4 regions of the Bacillus seohaeanensis genome follow, and region 2 is predicted to be linked to each of the others. Evidence: riboswitches for the same ligand, from Rfam matches in the RefSeq annotation. Region 2 holds a riboswitch; each other region holds the start of a gene.
The links. A riboswitch is a leader RNA that binds a small molecule or an ion and turns the genes downstream of it on or off. The one in region 2 is predicted to bind cyclic di-GMP.
Positions count from the first base shown of each region.

Region 1: it holds a riboswitch for cyclic di-GMP, as region 2 does, so the genes downstream of both, flgB (flagellar basal body rod protein FlgB) here and ACFSUL_RS06855 (WxL domain-containing protein) in region 2, are expected to answer to the same signal.
Region 3: it holds a riboswitch for cyclic di-GMP, as region 2 does, so the genes downstream of both, ACFSUL_RS13820 (DUF5667 domain-containing protein) here and ACFSUL_RS06855 (WxL domain-containing protein) in region 2, are expected to answer to the same signal.
Region 4: it holds a riboswitch for cyclic di-GMP, as region 2 does, so the genes downstream of both, ACFSUL_RS20990 (anti-repressor SinI family protein) here and ACFSUL_RS06855 (WxL domain-containing protein) in region 2, are expected to answer to the same signal.

Region 1 covers NZ_JBHUMF010000031.1:1,185,328-1,191,411, reverse strand. Annotated here, with positions in the region: gene hslU (HslU--HslV peptidase ATPase subunit) at 1-33, shown strand, start outside; gene codY (GTP-sensing pleiotropic transcriptional regulator CodY) at 126-905, shown strand; cyclic di-GMP riboswitch class I at 1,241-1,329, shown strand; gene flgB (flagellar basal body rod protein FlgB) at 1,685-2,074, shown strand; gene flgC (flagellar basal body rod protein FlgC) at 2,077-2,538, shown strand; gene fliE (flagellar hook-basal body complex protein FliE) at 2,556-2,861, shown strand; gene fliF (flagellar basal-body MS-ring/collar protein FliF) at 2,905-4,500, shown strand; gene fliG (flagellar motor switch protein FliG) at 4,516-5,529, shown strand; gene fliH (flagellar assembly protein FliH) at 5,522-6,084, shown strand, end outside.
Region 2 covers NZ_JBHUMF010000015.1:153,442-159,525, forward strand. Annotated here, with positions in the region: gene ACFSUL_RS06840 (NAD(P)H-quinone oxidoreductase) at 1-777, opposite strand, end outside; gene ACFSUL_RS06845 (MFS transporter) at 1,187-2,398, shown strand; gene ACFSUL_RS06850 (DUF916 domain-containing protein) at 2,497-3,525, opposite strand; gene ACFSUL_RS06855 (WxL domain-containing protein) at 3,755-4,396, opposite strand; cyclic di-GMP riboswitch class I at 4,478-4,562, opposite strand; gene ACFSUL_RS06860 (NUDIX hydrolase) at 5,173-5,808, opposite strand; gene ACFSUL_RS06865 (FAD-dependent oxidoreductase) at 5,917-6,084, opposite strand, start outside.
Region 3 covers NZ_JBHUMF010000031.1:100,832-106,915, reverse strand. Annotated here, with positions in the region: gene ACFSUL_RS13830 (hypothetical protein) at 307-1,251, shown strand; gene ACFSUL_RS13825 (hypothetical protein) at 1,326-1,985, opposite strand; gene ACFSUL_RS13820 (DUF5667 domain-containing protein) at 2,225-3,607, opposite strand; cyclic di-GMP riboswitch class I at 3,692-3,776, opposite strand; gene ACFSUL_RS13815 (MFS transporter) at 4,337-5,764, opposite strand; gene ACFSUL_RS13810 (nitrite reductase) at 5,909-6,084, opposite strand, start outside.
Region 4 covers NZ_JBHUMF010000035.1:129,067-135,150, forward strand. Annotated here, with positions in the region: gene ACFSUL_RS20965 (DEAD/DEAH box helicase) at 1-948, shown strand, start outside; gene ACFSUL_RS20970 (hypothetical protein) at 1,143-1,340, opposite strand; gene ACFSUL_RS20975 (single-stranded DNA-binding protein) at 1,385-1,750, opposite strand; gene ACFSUL_RS20980 (YwpF-like family protein) at 2,036-2,491, shown strand; gene ACFSUL_RS20985 (helix-turn-helix domain-containing protein) at 2,576-2,896, shown strand; gene ACFSUL_RS20990 (anti-repressor SinI family protein) at 2,922-3,062, opposite strand; cyclic di-GMP riboswitch class I at 3,094-3,205, opposite strand; gene ACFSUL_RS20995 (class D sortase) at 4,490-4,906, shown strand; gene ACFSUL_RS21000 (hypothetical protein) at 5,219-5,608, opposite strand; gene ACFSUL_RS21005 (hypothetical protein) at 5,843-6,084, opposite strand, start outside.

The sequences.
Region 1 (6,084 bases), on a different contig from region 2:
CAAGACAAAGACCTTAGTCAGTTTATCTTGTAGGTTTGGAGAAATAGTTAGTAGGGTAAATGAAGAGAGATTAAATAAACTATTAAGTAATAGACATATTTTAAACCTAGTAGGAGGAAATGATAATGAATTTATTACAGAAAACAAGAACAATTAATGCAATGCTGCAAAAGGCAGCAGGTAAGCCGGTGAATTTCAAAGAAATGTCAGAAACATTAAGCAAAGTAATTGAAGCGAACGTATTCGTTGTAAGTAGACGAGGCAAATTACTTGGATATGCAATTAATCAACAAATTGAAAATGAGCGTATGAAACAGATGCTTGAAGATCGTCAATTCCCTGAAGAATATACACAAAACCTTTTTAATATTCAAGAAACATCACCTAACTTGGATGTAGACAGTGAATACACAGCTTTTCCTGTTGAAAATAAAGAATTATTTAACAAAGGGTTAACTACGATTGTTCCAATTATCGGTGGAGGAGAACGTTTAGGTACACTAATTCTTGCACGTCTACAAGAAAGATTTGAAGACGATGATTTAATTCTTGGTGAGTATGGTGCAACAGTTGTAGGTATGGAAATCCTTCGTGAAAAAGCAGAAGAAATTGAAGTAGAGGCGCGTAGTAAAGCGGTAGTACAAATGGCGATTAGCTCCCTTTCTTACAGTGAATTGGAAGCAATTGAACATATTTTTGAAGAGTTGAATGGCAATGAAGGGTTGCTTGTAGCTTCCAAAATAGCTGACCGTGTAGGAATCACTAGATCTGTTATCGTAAATGCATTACGTAAATTAGAAAGTGCAGGGGTTATCGAATCTCGCTCATTAGGAATGAAAGGTACTTATATTAAAGTATTAAATAACAAATTCCTAGTTGAATTAGATAAACTAAGAACGAACTAAAATTAAAGCTGCAGGTAATTCGTGCGATTAGTGTTAAATGTAAATCTCATAGATAGAACAGTTGATGTTAGGAAAGAATACAATGACTTCTTAAAAAATGACTAATATTTATGGTAAAACAAAGCCGATTCTCCTATAATGGAAGAATCGGTTTTTGTCGTTTTATAGCGTATTTAGGAAAAGTGATATATAAATAATTGTCGAAAACCGTAATAAAAATAGTTATAAAGATAGCAAAATGAGGAAAAAGACCCAAATTAAATTGCTGTTTAGGCCTTGTCATATTGAGTTCAAATAGTAAAATGTATATATAGCTTTTTACGACGCTTTTCGACAATAGATAAGGGCAAACTCATTCGAAAGAAGAGGACGCAAAGCTACGGGCCTATCAAGTGTACTACTTTACGGCAGCCGGGTTACCAACAATATAGTCTAATATGTAGAATGTATGTTAGGTTACTGCTGGTAAAACGGTCTCGATGTAGGGGTCGCTTTTTTTTTGAGTGGAAATTGGTAAAACAAACCTGTAGAGCAATGAAATGTATGTTGTTAAAATAAGATTGTAACAATTATGTAATATTGTCGTATTTTTAACTGTAAAGACAACTGAAGCAATAGGTCTAAGGTTATGGTTTTTGCAAATTTTTCTCTTTTTTCGACAAAAAATTACTATTTTCTCCATAGACACACCAAGAAATTCACTTTAAAATGAAACCTGGCTTAAAATTAATGTCAAAATTGAAATATTAATGTCAAAATTATGGATAGAGGTGTCAATAATGAATTTATTTTCCAATACTATTTCTACATTGGAAAAAGGACTAGATTATTCCTCCCTTAATCAAAAGGTGATATCTCAAAATATAGCTAATGTTGATACACCTCACTACAAAGCAAAACAAGTAAGCTTTCAGTCAATGTTTCAACAATCACTTCATCAGCTAGATGCTAACCGTACTGATCCAAGACATATAAGCTTTAAACAACAGGGAACACACCCGGCTGTAACGGTAAAAAGTAATTATCAATATAATCATAACGGCAATGGAGTAGATCTTGATAAGGAAATGTCAGAGCTTGCAACAAATCAAATTTACTTTAATGCTTTGTCAGATCGGATTAATGGTAAATTCCAGTCATTGCAGTCTGTCATTAGAGGAGGGAAATAACAATGTCGATCTTTCATAGCATGAATAATACTGCATCTGCTTTAACGTCTCAGCGTTTGAGAATGGATGTTATCTCCTCTAATATGGCGAATGTTGATACAACAAGGGGAAAATACGTTGATGGCGTGTGGGAACCGTATCGCAGAAAGTCTGTTGTCTTTCAGCCGAAAGAAGGACAGTTTTCAACATTTCTTAACCAAGCAATGAATACGAAAAATAATCAACAAATTGGAAATGGTGTTAAAGTAACAGAAATTCAAGAGGATACGGAAACACCCTTTAAAATGGTCTATGATCCGGAGCATCCGGACGCAAATGAAGATGGGTACGTACAGTACCCGAATGTTGACCCATTACGGGAAATGGTAGACCTTATTTCTGCAACGAGGTCATACGAAGCAAACGTAACTGTTTTTAATGCAAATAAAGCAATGCTAATGAAGTCACTTGAAATTGGTAAATAAGGAGGGAAATAACTATCATGGCTATTCATAATATATCTTCTGCCTTAACCTCTCCGGTAAGTCCGTTGAATACAAAAAATAATATGAAACCTGCTGAAACCCAGCAAAGCTTTGCAGATTTTTTGAAAAAGTCAATTGATCAAGTAAATAGCTCACAAATTCAATCTGATAGATTAACAGAAAAACTTGCTAGAGGAGAAGACGTAGACTTGCACCAAGTAATGATTGCTTCTCAAAAATCAAGTATCATGTTACAGACTACGATGGAAGTTCGAAATAAAGTAGTCGAAGCGTACCAAGAAATAATGAGAATGCCTATGTAATTTTATAGCTGAAAGAACTGGCTGTATTAACCGGGGGATTGTAATGAACGAAACGATAAAAAAATATCAAACACAAATGAAGACGTTTTGGTCTAGCAGATCAAAAAAACAAAAAGTAATAATGGGGATATCTGTTCTTGCGGTGATCATTGCGGTCACTGCTGCTAGTTTTTTTGCTACTAGAACCACTCTAGTTCCGTTGTATAGCAATCTATCTCCTTCAGAAACCGGAACAATTAAAGAGAATCTTGATGGTAGAGGGATACAATCAGAAATAACCGACGGTGGTAGCACTATAAATGTTCCGAAAGAACAGGTAGATACGTTAAAAGTAGAATTGGCTGCAGAAGGCATTCCGAAGTCAGGTAGCATCGACTACTCATTTTTTAGTGAGAATGCTGGTTTTGGGATGACGGACAATGAATTTAATGTATTAAAACTTGATGCAATGCAGTCAGAACTTGCTGACTTAATTAAAGGAGTCGATGGAGTTCAAGATGCCAAGGTAATGATCAATTTACCTGAAAAGGAAATTTTTCTTAATGATCAAGCGCAAGAAGCTTCAGCGAGCATTGTGCTTAATACAAAACCGGGAATGGACTTTGATCCAAAGCAAATAAAATCATTGTATCATTTGGTATCAAAAAGTGTTCCAAATCTTCCTACTGATAATATCGTCATCATGAACCAATATTTTGAGTATTTTGATTTAGAAAATCAAAATAATTCATTTGCAGGCGATTTTACACAGCAAATGAGTATAAAGAAAGAAATCGAACGAGATTTACAACGTCAAGTGCAAAACATGTTAGGGACGTTAATCGGTTTTAATAAAGTCGTTGTTTCCGTTAGCACAGATATTGACTTCACACAAGAAAACAGGGAAGAAAATCTTGTTGAGCCTGTTGATGAAGAAAATATGGAAGGAATAGCTGTTAGTGCTCAGCGAATCACGGAAACATATACGGGTGAAGGCGCTGGTGCTATGGGAACTCCTGGTGCTGGGGATGAAGACGTAACAAACACGGGTGAAACCTATCAAGAAGGTACCGAATCTAATGGTGATTATGAACGAGTAGAAGAAACAATCAATAACGAAGTAAATAGAATAAAAAAAGAAATCGTAGAAAGTCCATATAAAGTTAGGGATATTGGAATTCAAGTAATGGTAGAACCACCTGATCCTGAAGATCCAAATTCACTTCCACAGGATAGGGTAGAGGATATTCGCCAAGTACTATCTACTATTGTAGAAACTTCAATAGACAAAGATGCTGCACCAGAATTAACAGAAGAAGCGATTGAGGATAAAGTAGTCGTATCGGTACAGCCATTTAATGGGAAAATGGAGTTCGAGGAAGAAGCAAAACCATTTTTACCATGGTGGACTTATGTTATTGGTGGCATTCTGTTAGCGGTTATAGCGCTCCTAATTTTCTTCATGATACGTTCTAAAAAGAAAAAAGAGCAGGAAGAAGAATTTATATATGAAGAAACAGAAGAACAAATTGATATGCCTGATGTAAATGATGAACCGGAAACAGAAAGTTCATTGAGGAGAAAGCAACTAGAAAAAATGGCAAAAGAAAAACCAGAAGAATTTGCTAAGTTATTGAGAACTTGGCTGGCTGATGAATAGGAGGAGAGGTTGAACGTGGCTAGAAAAGAAAAAGAATTAACCGGCAGACAAAAAGCTGCCATTCTCCTTATCTCCCTTGGCCCGGATGTGTCCGCTTCTGTCTATAAACATTTAACGGAAGAGGAAATAGAGCGATTGACACTAGAAATTTCCGGCGTAAAAAAAGTGGAGTCTGAAGCGAAAGAAGGAATTTTAGAAGAATTTCATAGTATTGCTCTTGCTCAAGATTATATATCACAAGGCGGTATTGGGTATGCAAAAACAGTATTAGAGAAGGCTCTTGGAAACGACCAGGCTTCTGCGATTATTAATCGCCTAACATCATCTTTACAGGTAAGACCATTTGATTTTGCAAGAAAGGCGGATGCGGCACAAATTTTGAATTTTATTCAAAATGAGCACCCGCAGACAATCGCACTAATCCTATCCTATTTAGAGCCGCAGCAATCTGGTCAAATCCTATCTGAGCTTCCACAAGAAGTTCAGGCTGATATTGCTCGAAGAATCGCATTGATGGATAGTACATCTCCAGAAGTAATTAGTGAAGTGGAGGCAATTCTAGAAAGAAAACTTTCCACCACTGTCACCCAAGATTATACGCAAACTGGAGGCGTCGAATCCGTTGTTGAAGTGCTAAATGGTGTCGATCGGTCTACAGAAAGAACGATTCTGGATGCCCTTGAAATTCAAGATCCAGAGTTAGCAGAAGAGATTAAAAAGAGAATGTTCGTATTCGAAGATATTGTCACATTGGATAACCGTTCTATTCAGCGTGTTATACGTGATTGTGAAAATGAAGATCTATTGCTATCGCTTAAAGTTTCTAGTGATGAAGTGAAAGAGATTGTATTCCGCAATATGTCAAGCAGAATGGTCGATACTTTTAAAGAAGAAATGGAGTTTATGGGACCAGTTCGTTTGAAAGAGGTAGAAGAAGCTCAGTCAAGAATCGTAGCTGTTATCCGTAGATTAGAAGAAGCTGGAGAAATTATCATAGCCCGCGGTGGAGGGGATGATATTATTGTCTAAAATTATTAAGTCCTCCAACGCTGTTTCAAATGAAAATAAGTCGAAAATCATTTCTGTAAAAACAATTAGAACAGAGAAAGTAAATTCAGTTGTAGAAGAAGAAATATCTTTAGAGGAAATGCATTTGAAACAAGAAAAACTGATAGAGAAAGCTACGGAGAAAGCAAACTCGATAATAGACAATGCTCAAGCAGAATTACAGCAAATTCAAGAGAAAATTCAGCAAGAGAAAGAACAGTGGCAATCAGAAAAAGAAGTGCTGATAAAGGAAGCGTACGATGAAGGGGTCCGCTTGGGTGAAGCGGACGGGAAAGAAAAAGCTTTTGCAGAATATAGCGGGAAACTAGAGGAAGCCAACACCATTACCGAGGTAGCAAAAAAGGAATACTATGACTTGCTTGAGAAAGCGGAAGGTGTAATCCTCGATATTGCGATAACAACTGCTGAAAGAATTTTGGGTAGTAAGCTTGAGGATTCACCTGAGTTATTTTTACCTCTAGTCCGAAGAGGATTAAAAGAAGTAAGGGATTTAACGGAGGTACAACTGCATATTCA
Region 2 (6,084 bases):
CTTTAATTGAACTCTTTTTAAAAGAAGTTCCATTAGGTTCACTTTTTCAACTTGGGTTCCACCTAAAATACCAATTAATACCCAGCGTCCATCTGTTTTTATGCTCTTTAGGTTTTTCTCCCAGTAGGATGCACCGATGAAATCGAGAATAACGTCTACACCTTGGTTATTTGTAGCTTTAAGAACTTCTTCCTCGAATGATTGTTCTTTATAATTAATGCAAATATCTGCTCCCAGTGAGCGGCAGAAATCTAACTTATCTTGTGAACCGGCTGTAGTAATGATTTTGGCTTCCGTCATTTGTTTGGCTAGTTGGATAGCTGCAGTACCTACACCACTCCCCCCAGCATGAATTAGTACAGTATCTTGATCAGTTAATTCTCCTAACCAAAACAAAGTTTGATATGCTGTTAAGAATACTTCTGGAATAGCCGCAGCCTCTTCAAATGAAAGTTTATCTGGAACCTTTATTGCCCTGTCAGCTGGCATTACAACGTATTCAGCATACCCTCCTCCATTAACAAGTCCCATTACACGTGTTCCTACTTCGATATTCGCCCCTAGTCCCACTTCCACTACTTCGCCAGACACTTCAATCCCTAATATAGGATTGCTTAAATAGCCAGATTTCCCTTCTCTTGTAACAATATCTGACCTATTGATCGCAGAGGCTTTCACCTTTATTAATAATTCTCCTTCTTGCAACGTCGGTTTAGGAAAATCCTGAAACTGTAACTGTTCTGCTCCCCCAGGTTGTTTTACTACGACTGCTTTCATTTTCCTATCTCCTTTAAAACTTAGTTTTATTAAATTTAGTTACTGTACAACACCACTTTTTCCCGTCTTGAGCATGAGATAAATATTACTCCAATGTAAATTCACAAGCAAATTATTAGATTTAGCTATAATTATTGACTTTTTAACAATCTATTCCTATTGACGTACGGACTAACCGTGAGGGGAATCGGCATACTCTTATCTATTTTTACTTTAACAAATACATCGAAGCCAAAATTCTCGTTACATTGCCATTATAGGAAATCCCTACTTAAATTCCCACTTATTATGAAGATTCATGCATGACCATTGTATTTTGTCACTTACGTACGCTAAACTTTACTATATAAAATTAGGTTCCGTTAACGATGATTTTTATTGAACTTTACCCATGAAAGGTCGAATGGTAATGGATTTTATTGCACCAAACGGAAAGCAATTTAAACAAACATTAATTGCTTTATTTTTAGGTAGTTTTGTTACGTTTGCGGACCTTTATAGTACGCAACCAGTTATCCCTGTAATCGCTGATCAATTTCAAGTATCTCCAGCGACTGCCAGTCTAAGTTTGTCAGTCGCTACTGGTGCATTAGCAATATTTCTATTTTTCATCTCGTTTTTATCTAATAGTCTAGACCGTAAACGAATCATGTTGTTTGCTCTTTTCTTCTCATCTTTACTTTCCATCGCAGTTACTTTTTGCGACAATTTAGTTATCCTTATCATCATCCGAGCATTTCAAGGTGCTATGTTAGCAGGATTTCCTTCTATTGCTATGGCCTATATTAATGAAGAGTTTCATCCAAAAAGTATTGGATATGTTATTGGAATTTATGTTAGTGGGTCAAGCTTAGGAGGATTATCAGGGCGGGTTATTGTTGGTGCGTTATCTGACTATTTCACCTGGAACACAGCCATTGGTTATTTAGGGATACTGAGCTTAATTATTAGCATCTTGTTTTGGGTTATGCTCCCAAAATCAAAACATTTTACAAAAAGCACCTTGCGTATTAAAGGAACACTTTCACCTGTAGTAAGGAGTTTACAAAATCCTTCTCTTTTTCTACTATATTCGAATGGGTTTCTTTTAATGGGAGCATTCGTTACAATATACAACTATGTAGCTATTCCGCTAATGAAGCCGCCATATAACCTAAGTCAAACGCTTGTTGGGTTTCTTTTTATTATTTATTTAACAGGTACTTTTAGTTCTGCGTGGATGGGAAGGCTGGCGGATAAAAATCGTCGCTCTAGTGTCATCTTATCCGGCATTCTGTTGATGATAGCTGGAGCACTTTTCACTCTATTCACGCCATTAGTAATAAAGGTTCTCGGTCTTGCTTTATTCACTTTCGGATTTTTTGGCGCTCACTCTGTTACAAGTGGCTGGGTTGGAATATTAGCTGATAAAAGCGAAAAAGCACAGGCTTCCTCCCTATATCTACTATTTTATTATGCAGGGTCTAGTGTCGTTGGTTCTCTCGGAGGCGTATTTCTGGGATTATATGGTTGGAAAGGTGTCATTAGTGTTGTAGCCGTCTTATTAATCGTTGCTATTACTTCTACCATCAAAGTGAACAAGTTAATTACTAATATTTTAGATCAAAGAAAAGTTTCATAGTTTGGATATATAAAGAATCGCCTTTCATTTAAATATATGGAGACTCCATATATTTGAATGAAAGGCGATTCTTTTTCTTAACTATCTCTAAACTTTTTTTACTTTTTCCTCCTACCAATAAAGAACATTATTAATCCAAATAGGATTGCTCCTCCGACCCAAACCCAAGTAGGTACTGTTGATTCTGTTGCAGCAGTTGGAAGCTTTGTTTCATTTTTTTCTACATATTGTTCTACATCTTTATTAGCTATTTTGAAGGTTTTCGAAGTTGTAACCTTACTATCTCCAGCGGTTCCGTCCATCGTCAAAGTGTAAGTACCATCATCTAATGTATCATGCCCCCATTGCATAGGGAATCTTATCCATGAATTGGGAGCCATTTTAAATGGACCATATCGACCACTAAACAATTCTTCACCAGATTGATTGGTTACGGTATAATTACCACTAACATTCTCCTCGATTTTATTCGCATCATTAAGCATTTCTATATACACTTGTGCGGTGTCTGCATGAAATCCACTCTCGCCAAATAAATAATTGGATGGCACCTCTTCTAGAAAATTTAATTGAAGTGCAATTGCATATACAGTTTCAGTTTTAAGAATAAAATTTGCTGTTCCTTTTTCGACCTCTTGCGCCTTTTCTGTTTTCTCCCCTTGCATAGTAAATAATAGTCCACCGAGAGCATTTTCCCCTTTCACTTTTGGAGTGTTTACCGCTATAGGAACTTCTATAGCAGAATGAGGGGAAACCGTTACACTGCCTTTTACATCAATATATTCCGCCAATCGCACAGCATCATCCAATAGCCTCGTATTCTCGGAGCCAGCCTCCTGCTCATACATCATTCCACCAGTAGGACTCGTAAATGCATTAGCTGGAGTGATTGTCACCGTTACATCCTTATCCTCATTATTTATAATTTTCACTTTCAAGTTCAACTTCTCTCCCGGATTAACGGATAAATCAAAGTATCCTTTTGTTGCTTTATGTTGATTGTCAGGATAAATTGGTTCAATTGTTAGGGGAGGTTCTTGTGCACGAATATTAGAATAATCGAAACAACTGAGTAAAATGATAGTAATGAGATAAATAAATGTTTTTACGAAAGAAGCTTTTTTCATTATTTAACACCTCATCGTTATAGTGCCCGAAAAAGTGCAAAATAAAAGGGTAAAAGCTCACGTATCTTGGATCAAGCCTCTGAACAACTAATACCGCCACACTACTACAGTTTCCCTGCTCTTGACGTTAACTTCCATAGAACATTTTCTCACATACGAATACTTTACAAATTTCCATATAAAAAAGCCCCGACTAATTTTAGTCAGGGGAAATAGCAATTATTTATTATTAAGGTCCAGAAGTAATCGAAACTGTGATTGTTGACTCATAAGTTCCAGCCTTCACATGCTTAGGAAGAAGTGTTAATTTCAGTGATTCCTCCGCAAACGACACATCATAAGTTCCCATTCCTTCGTCAACAGGTGCCGAAAGAATTTCTACACCATCGCTGCTATCAATAAATCCACTTAATTTGTTTATATTTCCTGCAGGATCCATACTCTCCGTATCTTGTGCAGTTACGGTCGCTAGAGATTCAAGAGATAAAGAATGGAGTGGGAGTTTATTCGAATCTATATCTGTACCACCAACTAGTTTAAATTGGTCTGCTTTTACCTTTACATGCCAACCTAAGCCTGAACCAGTTGAATCTGAAACGGTAAAGTTATTTATTTTTGAATAGGAATATTTTGTTGCTCCATCAAGAGTCACTGCTGAAAATGCTTCAACTCCAACTGTTGATGGTGTCATTGATAGTGATCCACCAGTAATTGTTGGTCCAGCTGCTTCTACATAGTTAGTAGCTCCAAAAGCACTAACAACCAATCCTAACGTTGCAACACTTACTGCTGCTTTCTTAAAAATGTTCTTCATTTTATTTTCCCCTCTTTTTTTCACTCGATCTATTGCAACATTACTGTTTTTGTGCATAAAAAAATCCCTCCAAAACAAAATTAATTGCATCGGAAGAATCTTGAATTCGACTCATAATAGAGTTTTCATTCTCCATTCTTCAGCAACCCAGCCACCATAGTAAAAAACCTTAGGTCTGTTGACTTTGCGTCATCGTCTTTCAACGACTTTGCCTTTTTTAAAAACAGGAGCGAAAGTAATGACTCTATTTATCTATGTCGTATATTTTCGTTCGCCGCTCTCTGAAACTTATATTACATTGTTATGTAATGAAAAGATAGAACTAAAATTTTTCCATATTACCGTAAGAATGGAAAAGCAACAAATACGTCGATATATTCAAGGACTTTCTACAAAATAATTATTTTCTATGACTATTGTAAACATGTAAAAGCAAAAAAAGAGACAGCACTCCGCCACCTCTTTGATTATTATATTGGATTGGAGGGGTTATTTTACCGACACGTTAAAAGATTTGTTACAAATTGCTTTTAGAATAAACAGTTTTTCATCTAACGACAACATTTTCCAGCATTTCGCACGGATTTTCATTTTCTTTTCTCCTTTCAAATATTTTTATTAGCTATCTATTATAGTAGTTAGTAGTAAATTCGACTTTCTTCTATCTCGTTCTATTTATTATTTTATACCTCCATTACAAGAAAACAAACAAGATAACTTCTACAAAACCCCATAAAAAAATGCTTTATCCGCCAGTATTCCCTAGCGAAAAAAGCATTTTTTACGGAAAATCCTCAAGCTTTCACTGTTTTTGTCAAAAATTATTTCTCTATCTAGTCATTCCGTTCAAACTTTTGTAATAATTGCAAAAAGTGATGAAGAATTCTTGCCGTTAACCCCCAAATGACTTTATCTCCGTAATAATAGAAGTGTTCTTCCATGTTACGGGCTTGCCACTCGTAATCGACCCCTCCAGGAATAACGTGAAATGGAAAGTTCTGTTCTGGTTCCATTTTGCACTTAATGCTATATATATCCGGCTCAACCTTTTGAAGATATGATAGCGGTGTAGTAAACAATTCTCCCACCTCTGCATCATTAGGTTTCAAATTGTCTAGCTCTGTTGTAATTGTTCCAAAGTATGGATAGATGATTGTTCCGAATGGAGAAACGACATAATCAAGCGGAGTTACATCCTGAATTTCTTGTTCAGTAATTCCCAGTTCTTCCATTGTCTCCCGAATAGCCGCAGCCTTTTCATTCTTATCGGTTTTGTCTACTTTTCCACCTGGAAAACAGATTTCACCCGGTTGCCTTCTTAATTCCATTGCCCTTACTTCAAATAAAACATGAAGTTCATTTTCCACTTTGATAAGCGGTAAAAGAACAGCAAATTTGGCATAGCTTTCACTGTCAATAATTTGAGGTTTTCTATCTTTTAGTTGATTTGTGACTTTGTTCCAATCCAACTCATCACCACCAATTCATTGCTATACTACTATTTTAGCGTTTTTTTACTTTTATGTAAAAAAGCTTTCTAATAAGGTCCACCTTATTAGAAAGCTTTTCTGAAGAATTTAGAGAGTTAACGCAGCAAGTCCTGCTTCATTTAAGATGTTCCATGGTTTGTTAAAGTGTGGTTGAAAGAAGAAGTCCACAAAACCTAATTCTTCTACTGTCATTTCTTTTTGAATACAAACAGATAAAGTATTAATTGTTTGCGTCATATCTGCTTTTGAAATGAT
Region 3 (6,084 bases), on a different contig from region 2:
ACTATTATAAAGGATATTTCGTTTTACCTGTTGATTTGGGCATAATTTATAAACTTTTTCCCATTTTATCGCTCATACCCTTTTTCTTGCAGTTACCGTAGGAAATTCTGTATTGAAACTACTATTGGTTTTTTTGTTAACTGGCCTCGATGTCTAAAACACAGAAATCTCTAATTTGGTACTCTAGTTTGCCTTATTCCTATTGCTAAGCATAACGTTCACATTTCTGTCACATCTAAGTCCTTCCTACGGTGTCCTTTTCACTCTTCCCTCCCTATATAGGCAGTGAAAGGGTGGTGCAAAAGGATGAATATAAAATCTGGTGATATAGAAGCATTTAAACAGTATTCACAGTTTTCCAGTTTAAAAGAATTTAATAATCATATGGAAATGTGGATGGTAGAGTATAAAAAAGAGTTTACAAAAGCTGAATTAGTGGGGTTAAAACGGTTGGTTCGCTTTTCTGCGAAATTTCCTGGTGTTTGCAACGCGAAGATTGGCACGGTGTTAAAAGCTATTCATGAAGAATATCACGATAACGGTATCTCTCGTTCCAGCTTTAAAAGAATGATTGGTAAAGCAAAAAAATTAGGTATCTTCACGGTTCATGAAACAGAAAGAAACAACGGATCACAGTCTAGTAATCTTTATATTTTTAATCGTTTTCCTATAAATGAACTACCTACTGACGAAAAGTTGAACCACCATAAAACTAGTAATCTTCTTAAAACTAAAAATCAAATGAGTAAAAAACGTAAGGACAACGAGCTTGATAACATTTCTCTAGATACTACTGTTTCACATGACATCAAGGACATAGTGACAAATGATGACAAGCAACAAGCAGCTATTACTACTGAAAAATCACCAACCATCAAAGAGCTAGATCACACTTTTACAAGTGATGAAGTCCCTCCAGCTTTTCGTCAACTAGTGAAATGCTTTTTTGATGAGGCAAAAACGATTGAAGAATATTGGAAAATGGCTAAAATAGCCGCTTACCATAATAATCGCGAAAACGAGAAAGACCAAGTCCTAGGTATCGCCATCAACTCCTTTAAACAAATGATAAATAAGCTAAAATTATCAAAATCCATCAAAAAACCAATTGCCTATTTTTACGGCATTTTGAATAAAAAGTTTGATCAGCTTTATTTTGAAGAGTTACGCGAGATGGAGATTAGTGAGGAGAATTTTGAGGATGAGGTTCCCTATAGCTTGGATTTAGGGAAGGCGCTGTTTTCGTTTTAAAGAAGTTCTTCATCAGCCAGATAACGGCAATCTTCTTATATTAAAAATATAAAACTTGATAAGAAGATCCTAGTTTACCTATCCAGCTGATTTTGAAAATATTTCGTTGCCATAAGTGAAATAATCAACACCAATTCAAATCCGTTTACAACTGCACCACTCTTCACTGGGATCGGAACCGCACTACCAATTGTCATCATGAGTGTTCCAATGAAAAACCAAATCCATTTTTGTTTCCACCATATTATTAATGACGTGAGGAGAAGAACTGCTGTAACGATTATTACCATAATTGGTGGACTTGTTGCTTTTTCGATGCTGTCGTAGCTTAATACACCGTATTCCCATTTTGCTTCGACTTTTAGTCCTAATGTTTCAGTGAATAGTTCAAGAATAACGAGGCAAAGGAAAACGCAGACCGACCCATATTTCACCCAATTTTTCTGTGCCCATTTTATATCAGCTCGTTTTAGTGTGTTCCAAGCAAAGAGCACGAGTAATGGCGTAAAAAAGGCATGGACCCAAAACCTAGCGATGTTTAAATTTTTGAGGATGCTTCCTTCTCCAATATAGCGACCAACTGCGACAATTGCGTTATCATATAGTAATCCGGCTACTACGAGCAACACTACATTGGATGCCGTGAGCCAACGGTTGTTTTTGGCTAAGAATATGCCCCAAGTAAAGAGGGCTAGATAAGCTACCATATACATAAAGAATAATAGTGTATCCATCGGTTCACTCCCTTTTGTTCTAAGGTTTTCCTTTTTGCTTAGGGAATAAACAGATGTGTGTATTTTTGGTATGGAAAGGATTTATAAATTGTATTCTTAAAGAGAGTGTTAGTAATAAACAATTTATTATCCGAATTTATTTTTCAATTATAGGAAAAAAGGAAGATAATCGAACAAATAATTCTTCAATTTAGACAAAACAAAAAGAGTAGGTTCTGACTCCCTACTCTTTCTCGATGTTACTCTTCGTCTTTATTTTTCTCTTTAGCTTTACGCTCTTTTTCAGCACGTTGTTTGGATTCTTCACGCTGTTTTTCTTCGGCTTTCTTGGCTTGTTCCTTTGCTTTCTCTTCTTGCTTCTTCACTTTTTCACGTTCTTTTTCAGCACGTTGTTGCGACTCTTCGCGCTGTTTTTCTTCAGCTTTTTTACGTGCTTCCTCTTGTTTCATTGCAGCCTCACGCTGTTTTTCTTCAGCCTTTTCACGTGCTTCCTCTTGTTTCATTGCAGCCTCATGCTGTTTTTCTTCAGCCTGTTTACGTGCTTCTTCTTGTTTCTTTACAGACTCATTTTCTTTCTTGCCTTCGTTTTTATCTTTATCGTTTACTTTTTCAAGAACATCTTCTACAGCTTCATCAGCTTCCTCATTGATTTCTTTAACGACTTCTGTTTTTTCTTCTGCTAACTCTTTGTCAAGTTCCGTCAGTTCTTCGTTGTATTCTTCTTCATCCATTTTACCAGATGCTAATTTTGCTTCGAGTTCAGCACGTTTCTTATCAGCCTTTTGCTCTTTCTTTTCTAGTTTGGCTAACTTTTTATTAACCTTCTCTTCAAACTTTTCTTGTGCTTTGACAATATTTTTTTGAAGAGCTTCTTTCGCCGTAGGATTCTCAACCTTTTCGAGAGCTGCTTGTAAAGCAAGAATGTTTGCAGCAAATTTTTCCTCAAATTCAGCACGGATTGTATCAGCTGGGGTCTGTTCTTGTGCAATATCACCACTAACTACTTCTGTTGATTCTTCAGTAGCAGGATCCGTCTCGGAAGAAGACTCTTCGTACTTTGCTAATGCTAATTCTTGTTGTTCAATAGCCTGTTGAAGCACTTCGTTTGCCAACTCTTCCTCACCTTGAGCAAGTAACGCTTCTGCTTCTTTAATCCTTTCTTCAGCAAAAGAAATAAACAATTCAGCCTCTTTTACTTCATCGAATGTTAAAGCAAGCTGAACATTTTCCATTAGTTTTTTCGCGAAGTAAAAGAAGTCACCAGGTAGAAGTGAAGGCGTATCCTCTTCCATTTCCGAATTTTCTTCCGTCTCTTCTTCCATTAATTCTTCTGTTGGTTGTTCTTCTGTAACCTCTTCATCTGTACTTTCAGTTTCTCCATCTTCGGTTATTGAATCGATTGTTTCACCTTCTTGATTTGATGGCTGAACTGTTGAATCAGTTGTTGTATCTTTTGTTTGGTCTTGTGGAACTGTTTCTTCTATTTGAGAATCTGTTTGTGTCTCATCATTATTCGCAAAAGCCTGTCCAGTTCCTAAAGAAAAAGTGAAAACCGCAGCAACAACACTTGTAACAAGAACATTGCGGACGTTTTTGTTACATGAAATATACTTTTTTGACATAAAAAATATCCCTCCAAAACATTTTTTGTAAAGGAAGAATCTTGAATTAACTCTATTAAACTTGAGGCTTTTCTCCATTCTTCATTTGGTAGCCCAGCCATCCTAGTTAAGACACCTTAGATCTGTGACTTTGCGTCTCTATCTTTCGGTAGATTTGCCCTTTTCAAATGAGGAACGATAACTCAATTTTTTCGTTCATCATAATCTAAAATAAATATACATTAAAAATCAAAGAATGAATACTATTATTTTTTGCCAAAATAATACTTCAGGTTCTCGGTCCCAAGATAAGTATCCACACTACTATTCTTCACTCCTATTGTTTCTTATTCAATTTTTCTGCTTACATTAGTACAATAAGAAAACGAGCTGCAGATTCACTTATTGATCTTCAACTCTTGCATCCAATAGCATTAGTTATCAATGCTCATTCCATTCATCCGTTATTGTTCTTACAAGCAGCTTAAAACCCTGCAAATAAGCAAGCATTTACGAGTAAATCGAATCTATCTGAGGGAGTTTAAGTGAAATCATTTACAAATCAGATGGAAAATCCTACTTAATTTTAAGAATTAAAACAGGCAGAAAAACTGAAATTTCTGCCTGTTTTGCAAAATATTATAGTTGTAAAATTGTCTTTACCTATTTTTAGATAGTACTATAATAATCTCCAGCATATTTTTCTTGGGTATTGATTTACACAATAGACTATTACTTAAATTAATTCATTTAACCATTCGTTTCTCTTTGCCTCGGTGTACGGACAAATAATAACGCCACTATAGCACCTACAAAAGCCACTATACCACACCAGAAGAATGCTTGTTGATATCCCTCGTTTAGAGCAACTATCGGCTCCCCTGATATACTAGTGGCAGTTGCTGCTGCAACGGAAACCATGATCGCCAAACCAACAGCCGATCCAACTTGATACGTCGTGTTATATAAACCAGATGCAAGACCAGACTCTTCTGATTTAGCCTCCGATACAGCTGCCGTGGTTGCAGGTAGATAGGCAAGGGCATTGCCGAGAGCGGCCAGTAATAGAGCAATAAACACATCACTCCAATAATTTCCATCAACAGTATTCCCGGCAAACAAGAGTGCCGAAAAGCCAAGTATAATAAATCCAATGAACATAGTAACCTTCATACCCATTTTCGCCATTAGTTTTTCAGCGAGTAAAATCATGAAAATGGCCATCAGCACCGGTGCCGGTAACATGCCCATTGCAGCCATGAAAGGTTCATATTCCAATACCTGTTGTAGATATAGAATAAGGAAATAAATAAGCGGAAACCAAGATGCTGATAACAAGATAAGCGAAACATTACCCGCTGCCAAGTTTGTGGTCTTAAAGATGCTAAGCGGCACGAGTGGTTCATTTCTAAAAACTTGAATAAGGATAAAGATGATGAACAAAACGGATCCAATAGCTAAAGGTAATATAGTAAAAAGCGTTTGCCAACCATGTTGTTCTGCGGTTACGATGCCGTAAACAATCAGTATCAATGCTGCTGTAACGGAAATAGCGCCTGCGTAATCAATACGCCCCATTTTTCTCATACCTTTTTGGAGGAGCTTTGGGGCCAATATCAAAACGAGAATACCAACAGGAACATAGAATAATAGGGTCCATCTCCAGCTGAGTAACTGTGTAAAGACACCTCCAAAAACTATACCAATGGAACCCCCTGCTGCCCCAGACAGACCCCAGAATGCAAGTGCCTTACCCATTTCCTTCTTATTAGACTTAAATAAAAGCATAATAATTGAAAGTGCGGCTGGGGCAATCAAAGCTGAACCAGCACCTTGGATTGCTCTTGCTATGTTAAGTGCCATTTGGTTCCACGCTAGGCCTGCGAATAAAGAAGATACTGTTAAGATTGAAACCCCCAACATAAAAATGCGTCGGTGGCCGAACAAATCGGACAATCTTCCTCCCAATAGCAGCAGCCCACCAAACAAAATAAGAAAGGCATTCATAACCCATTGTAAATTTGCCTCCGTATAGCCTAATGCAGATTTGATGGACGGCAAAGCAACCTGTATAATTGCGGTATCCATCATAACAAGGAAATTCGCAAAGCATAACAAAGCAAGTGCCTTCCAACGCTTTGGGTCAGGTTGCGCAATCGCCTGAGTACGTGTTGACATAAATTTGTTTCCTCCTATTTAATAATTAATTTTGACTAACTCTTTAAATGTCGAGCTAACACTTTTTGTTTCCGTGAAAGGCAAGGTTGCTAGGTTTCTTAAATCACTTGATAAAAATACAACAACAAAACTGAGAATTTTATATTAATCTATTAATTGATTTCTACCTATTCGTTTCACAAATTTATAGAATGTCTCCCGCTTTTTCCCCATCAGTGAATATACATCTATAATCTTTTCTACTGCATCATATAATTCTTCTGGTGCTAGATTCTCCTTCAGCAAGGAACTGACCTCAGCATCTTTCCCTTTTGCTTTTC
Region 4 (6,084 bases), on a different contig from region 2:
ACAGGGACACCAATGGAGAATAGATTATCTGAACTGTGGGCAATCTTTGATTTTCTCAACCATGGATATCTCGGTGGCTTTACGCAATTTCAGAAAAATTATATTGCTCCGATTGAAAAGGATGAGTCTGAGGATAAAGTTAGAGAACTTCAGGCAAAAATTAAACCATTTTTACTACGTAGAACGAAAAAGGATCCTGAAGTGGAGTTGAACCTTCCAGAGAAGATTGAGCAGAAGGAATACTGTCCATTAACAGCGGAACAAGCCTCCCTTTATGAGCAGCTCATTCAGGAGACATTCACAAAAATTGAAACGTTAGATGGTTTTGAACGCAAAGGATTAATCTTGCAAATGCTTAATCAACTAAAGCAGTTATGTAATCATCCGGCCCTTTATTTAAAAGAACCGGTGCCAGATTCGGTACTGCAGCGATCAGAGAAGATGCAAAAGCTCGTGGACATTGTCGAGGTAGCCCTCGGTGCCGAAGAGGGTTGTCTAATTTTCACCCAGTATATTTCAATGGGAGAAATGATCCAACGCGTGATGAAAGATAAGTTTGGTGTTGACGTGCCATTTTTAAATGGAAGTACGTCCAAAACGCAGCGTGATAAGCTTGTATCTGATTTCCAAGAAGGAAAATTCCCTGTCTTTTTACTGTCATTAAAAGCAGGAGGAACAGGACTTAATTTAACAGCTGCCAACCATGTTGTTCACTATGACCGCTGGTGGAACCCGGCAGTTGAAAATCAAGCAACAGACCGCGCCTACCGCATCGGTCAAAAGCGATTTGTCCATGTCCATAAAATGATTTCCTCTGGAACACTAGAAGAAAAGATCGACAGCATGCTCGAAAAAAAACAAGCACTAAACGAAGAAATCATCCGAAGCGACCAATGGATCACCGAACTATCCAACCAAGACCTCCAATCCCTCCTAACACTAGAATAAGTTTTAGTGCATTAACGTAGTGAGGGACGGACCTCCAAAAAGGGTACTGCAAACAAAAAACAGCCGATTCCATCAAAGGAATCGGCTCTATTTGAAGTTATAAGGAGTTTGATTTCGAGGTAACGTTTTATTCTATCTTTTTCGGCAGGATGTTAGAGGTAATTTGTTGTTGGTAGGATCAAAAATACATATTATTAGTTGGATACTAGGCTGAGTTTTTTCTGCTGGTTAGATATGTCGGGAGCTTTTTCTACAGATGCGTGTTCTTCGAGGGTTTCTATACGTTGCGAAAGGTAGTAATTCGCTACATTTACTCGTGCTAACTTACGGATCAATTCTTCATTTAATTTTTCCAAGCGATCAATTCTTTTTTCTATCAATGCTAGAGACAAGTTTTCACCTCCTAAAAAATACTTTTTCTTTGTTAGAAGATATTTTAAAATGGCAATTCTATTTTATCAGTTGATTTCTGTGGCTGAGCAGGTTTGCCATCAAGGAATTTAACTGATTCCGCAACTACTTCCGTCACATAGATTCGCTTTCCTTGTTCATTTTCATAGTTACGAGTTTGAAGTCGGCCAACTATTCCAATTACGGAGCCTTTTTTGCAATATTTCGCTGTGTTTTCAGCTGCTTTATTCCACAACGTGCAAAGAACAAAGTCCGCTTCAAATTGCCCTTGTTGATTACGAAATCTACGGGTCAATGCGATTGTAGCATTCAAAACTGATTTTCCATCTGGTGTTACTCTAGGTTCTGGATCTTTCGTTAACCTCCCCACCAATGTTACTTGATTAATCACTGAGCATCTGCCCTCCTTTCCTGTCTGACCCCATCTTACAAGCATTCCTTTATCCTGTAAAATGAAGGAAATTGTATTTTCACTGCTATTTCCTCTCGAATTCTCAAAATTCATCTAGGCGAATTTTCACTTTTTAAAACAAATCTTAATGAGGGAATATAAAATTAAACTTTTTTAAAGTTTTTTCCAATGAAGAAGAATAGTGAAATTACACCATTATGTATCCGTTTCTCTCTATGGTATAATTTTGGTAAAAGTGAAACTAATGGTAGGAGATGTTCGTTCATGAAAACATTCAAAGTTATCACTCTCCAAGTTGTCGAAAAAGAGGTACTGAAGGACATTAATATCGTGGACGGTTTAATTATTAACAAAGAAGACGATAAAAGAACATGGTTAATTGAGACATATGTTTCAAAAGAATACTATGATTACTTCCGGGAAGCTCAACAGGAAAAAGGCGATTTAGAAATACAAGTTGTTATTTCTCACCAAGCAAATGATCCAGCCGCATTCTTAACATCTATTCGGTGCATTAAGTTAATGGATGATAAAATGAGTATTTTGTTTGAAGGAAAGCTAAGAAAACAACGAAATGAGTATGCAGAACTCTTACTCGCTAACTTAATGCAAAAGGGCTATGCAGGGGAAGAACTCATGCAAGAATTTAAAAGTAAAATGAAATCCAAACCACAAATTCCCGCCTCATCAAAGTCTAGTTCGGAAGCAAAAAACATATAACAAGAACAGGACGTTCATTATATGGAACAACCTTAGAGAATGTGGTATACTAGTATAAAATTAATTCTAAGGTGCGTGACAGTCATGATTGGCGAGCGAGTAAAAAGGTTAAGACAAGAAAAGAAAATGTCCATGACGGAGCTTGCTGATAAAGCTGGAGTAGCTAAGTCGTATTTAAGCTCAATTGAACGAAGTCTTCAACAGAATCCTTCCATTCAGTTCCTTGAAAAAATTTCTGCTGCCCTCGGAGTTACAGTTGACTCCCTTTTACATGATGAAATTAAAGAAGAGCAGATGGATTATGAATGGATGAAGATTGTGGAAGAAGCAATGGATTCAGGCATTTCAAAAGATCAATTTCGTGAGTTCATTGAATTTAATAAATGGCGTCAAGGTCAAAAATAAAAGTCTTGCTAGGAAGCAAGACTTTTTAATTTTCTCTGTTTGGTTTTAGAGCTTTTACCGAGGTGTTCATTTGTAAAAACTCTCTAATTTCTCCCTGTTTTATTCCGACTTTCATTGCCTCCTTAATTAGTTGGATCCATTCTACATCTAATTCTTTCTTCCCCAAATCCCATTCCTCCTAAAATACGCTTCGTATTTCAGGCAATCCAGCCGTCATAGTTTACACAAGCTCATCCTTTTGAAGCATGTCTAAACCTTAGACCCGTGACTTTGCGTCCCTACTTTTCAACAGGTTTGCCTTTATCTGACATTATCTCTTTAGTCCCATCCTTATTATACTATCTAGCTATTTTTTTATATGTTGATTTTTGTCTATTCTGAAATTTTTTCCGGAAAATTTTTCTTTATATTTTGACAATTTAGGTTTTAATTTACGTATATTTTTATTATTAATTAAGGTAATGACATAATATTGTCGAAGGGTTAATACAGTCTCTTTTCTGCCTGTCTTTGATATGCTTCCAACTTTTTACTTAGAGGAATAATTCTCTTTGGATTTATCGTAGAGGAGTTATACAAAGGTGCACTGGTTAAGTCAAGTCCACATGAGGGGCAAATCCACTCTCCTAGTTCTGCACTACTATAGGATGGACGGGTACAGCGATCGCATGTTTTTTTATACATTTCAATACCTCTTTCCCTGATATAAATTTATTAGAAAAGGTTAGTAGTGATGAAAAATATATGCTGAAGGTCATTAAATTAGGCTCTTTTCTCATAGATTATTGTTTTTACTTATATAAATTCTTCCCGTTAATTTCTGCTACGCTCGGGGAGAAATAAAAGACTCTTAGAAACCGGAGGCGACTTTCTCAGCTCGTGAAGAAAACAGGAAAAATTCCCCCAAGGCACCCTTTTCCTTTTGAGAATTTTATCTTTTTTACAGCGAGCTAGACATACGTTTCCTCTGTGGGATTCTCACTTCCCTCTTTTCCCGCAAGAGTCAAATGCCCTCCGCTCCAATCAATTCAGTGGGTTAAACTTGGTTTGGAGTTAAAAAGCAGCAAATTTTACGAAAGCAGCCTTTAATTATTATCCTTTCGCAAGCTAAAATAATACTACAGAATCAATTGTTCTTTTAAAAGAACAATTGATTCTAGTATAAAGTAGCCACTGTTATTTAAAAAATGGCAAATTCCTTCATTTTTTCATTATAATGAACACTTTCTGTTCTATATCTTCAAAATCCTCATTCTTTCAGATAATTTCGTTTTTTATATAAAATATATTGTTCTTTATAATGTATAATAAGAAAAATTAGTATGATACGTTACAAAAAATACGACTAGTAAACCTCCCAAAAGAATGGGGATTTCCTAGTCATATAATCTTTATTGATAAAGGAGAAAAATTTTTGAGAAGTAGCATATTGAAAATAACCAGTTTGACATTATTCATTATAGGATTAATGTTAATTACCTATTCCATTTATCACATCATTTCGCAAAAACAACAGGAAGCACAGGCATTGAGTGAAGCAAAAGAGAAGCTTACAGATGAACATCTAAAAAAAAAAGAAATAATTCTGAGGTTATATATTCTTTTTCAAAAGGGGATGTTGTTGGAATTCTTGATATCCCTGCCCTTAATAAAGAACTTCCGATCATAGAAGGTACGGATGAAGAAGAGCTTGAAAAAGGAATTGGTCATTATTCCTCTACAAAACTTCCCAACCAAAGGGATCGAATCTTTTTAGCAGGTCATCGTGATACCGTTTTTAAGCACATCGGGGAGTTGCAAGAGGGAGATAAACTTATAATAGAGATGAAGGATGGCATATTTATCTATGAAATTTTTGAAACATTTATTGTTCATGAAACAAATATGTCCGTTTTACAATCCACTTCCCCTGATGAAGTTCTAACATTGTCCACTTGCTATCCATTTGACTATTTATCTAGTACAGAGGAGCGTTATATTATTAATGCACGGAGAATAGAATCACCTTAATCAGGTGCGCTTAGCATATTCAGAACGAACAGGATTGGGAGGATAAGAGTTTAAAGCTATATAGATGTCCCAATAGAAAATTACCCACAAAAGAATAACTTATCATTTCCTAACTATTAACAAAAACCCCTATTTTTTAGGGGCTTTAATGAACAATATCACTATAAAAAGGGTTGATATCTTGTGCGTTAATAAGCTCTTCTATGATATATTCAATATCCGCTTTGGAGTAATTTTGCAAGGGGAGCTCTTCATTAAAAACTTGATAGTACAAAATTTGTGCCAATTTGAAGTCTTTATCTAAAGGTAGATTTAGTTTTTTTTTGCCATTCCTTGGAGTTTATCAAGTAAAAATTTTGCTTCTACTTTACATGAATAGTCGTAATCCGTTCCAAGATCCTTTTGAAGAGAGTCTATTTCGTTCATTTGCTCTTCGGTTGGTGGCTCTGAAAGAATTTTTTCTATCGTTTCATTAATCTTAACTGCTAACTCTTCATGAAATTTGGGATCATTTTTTATCTGATCATCTAAATTGTTAAACCATGAAGCACTTTCATTTATATATGTACGCCAAAGTTGAACAAAGTTTTGTAATTCATACTTTTCTTCATCCCAACTAATCTTCGCCATATATTGTTCAAAAGCTGTTTTTATAGAACGGGTAATACTGATCTTCGTACCCGATGATAATTGATTAAACATGTATAAAAAGTACCCCCTAAAAAAATATACATAGTATTATAACTATATCATAATGGCCAGACGATATGTAGAGCTTCTATTGTAAAAAATATGGTAATTACTTTTACCATTACTATATCCTACCTTAAAAGATTTTACTTTAAAACGAAACTTTCTTCAAATTTTTTGTGAGTTATCACCGTAAAAGTATTTTTTAAAAAACAGAGACAGCTACTGCCATCTCTGTCAAAATTATTATTGATCTTTATTATCTTCGTCTTTCATATCTTTTGTATCTTCTAATGGTTCTTCATCTGGAGAATTCTCATCTTCTAATAACTCTCCATCACCATTGTTATTGTTATCACCGTTATTTCCATTGTTTTGGTCACCATTGTCACCGTTCAGGTCACCATCGTCACCGTTGTCAACGTTGTTTCCATTATTACCGTTGTCACCATTGTCGTTATTCAAATCCCCGCCGTCCTCTTCTAATG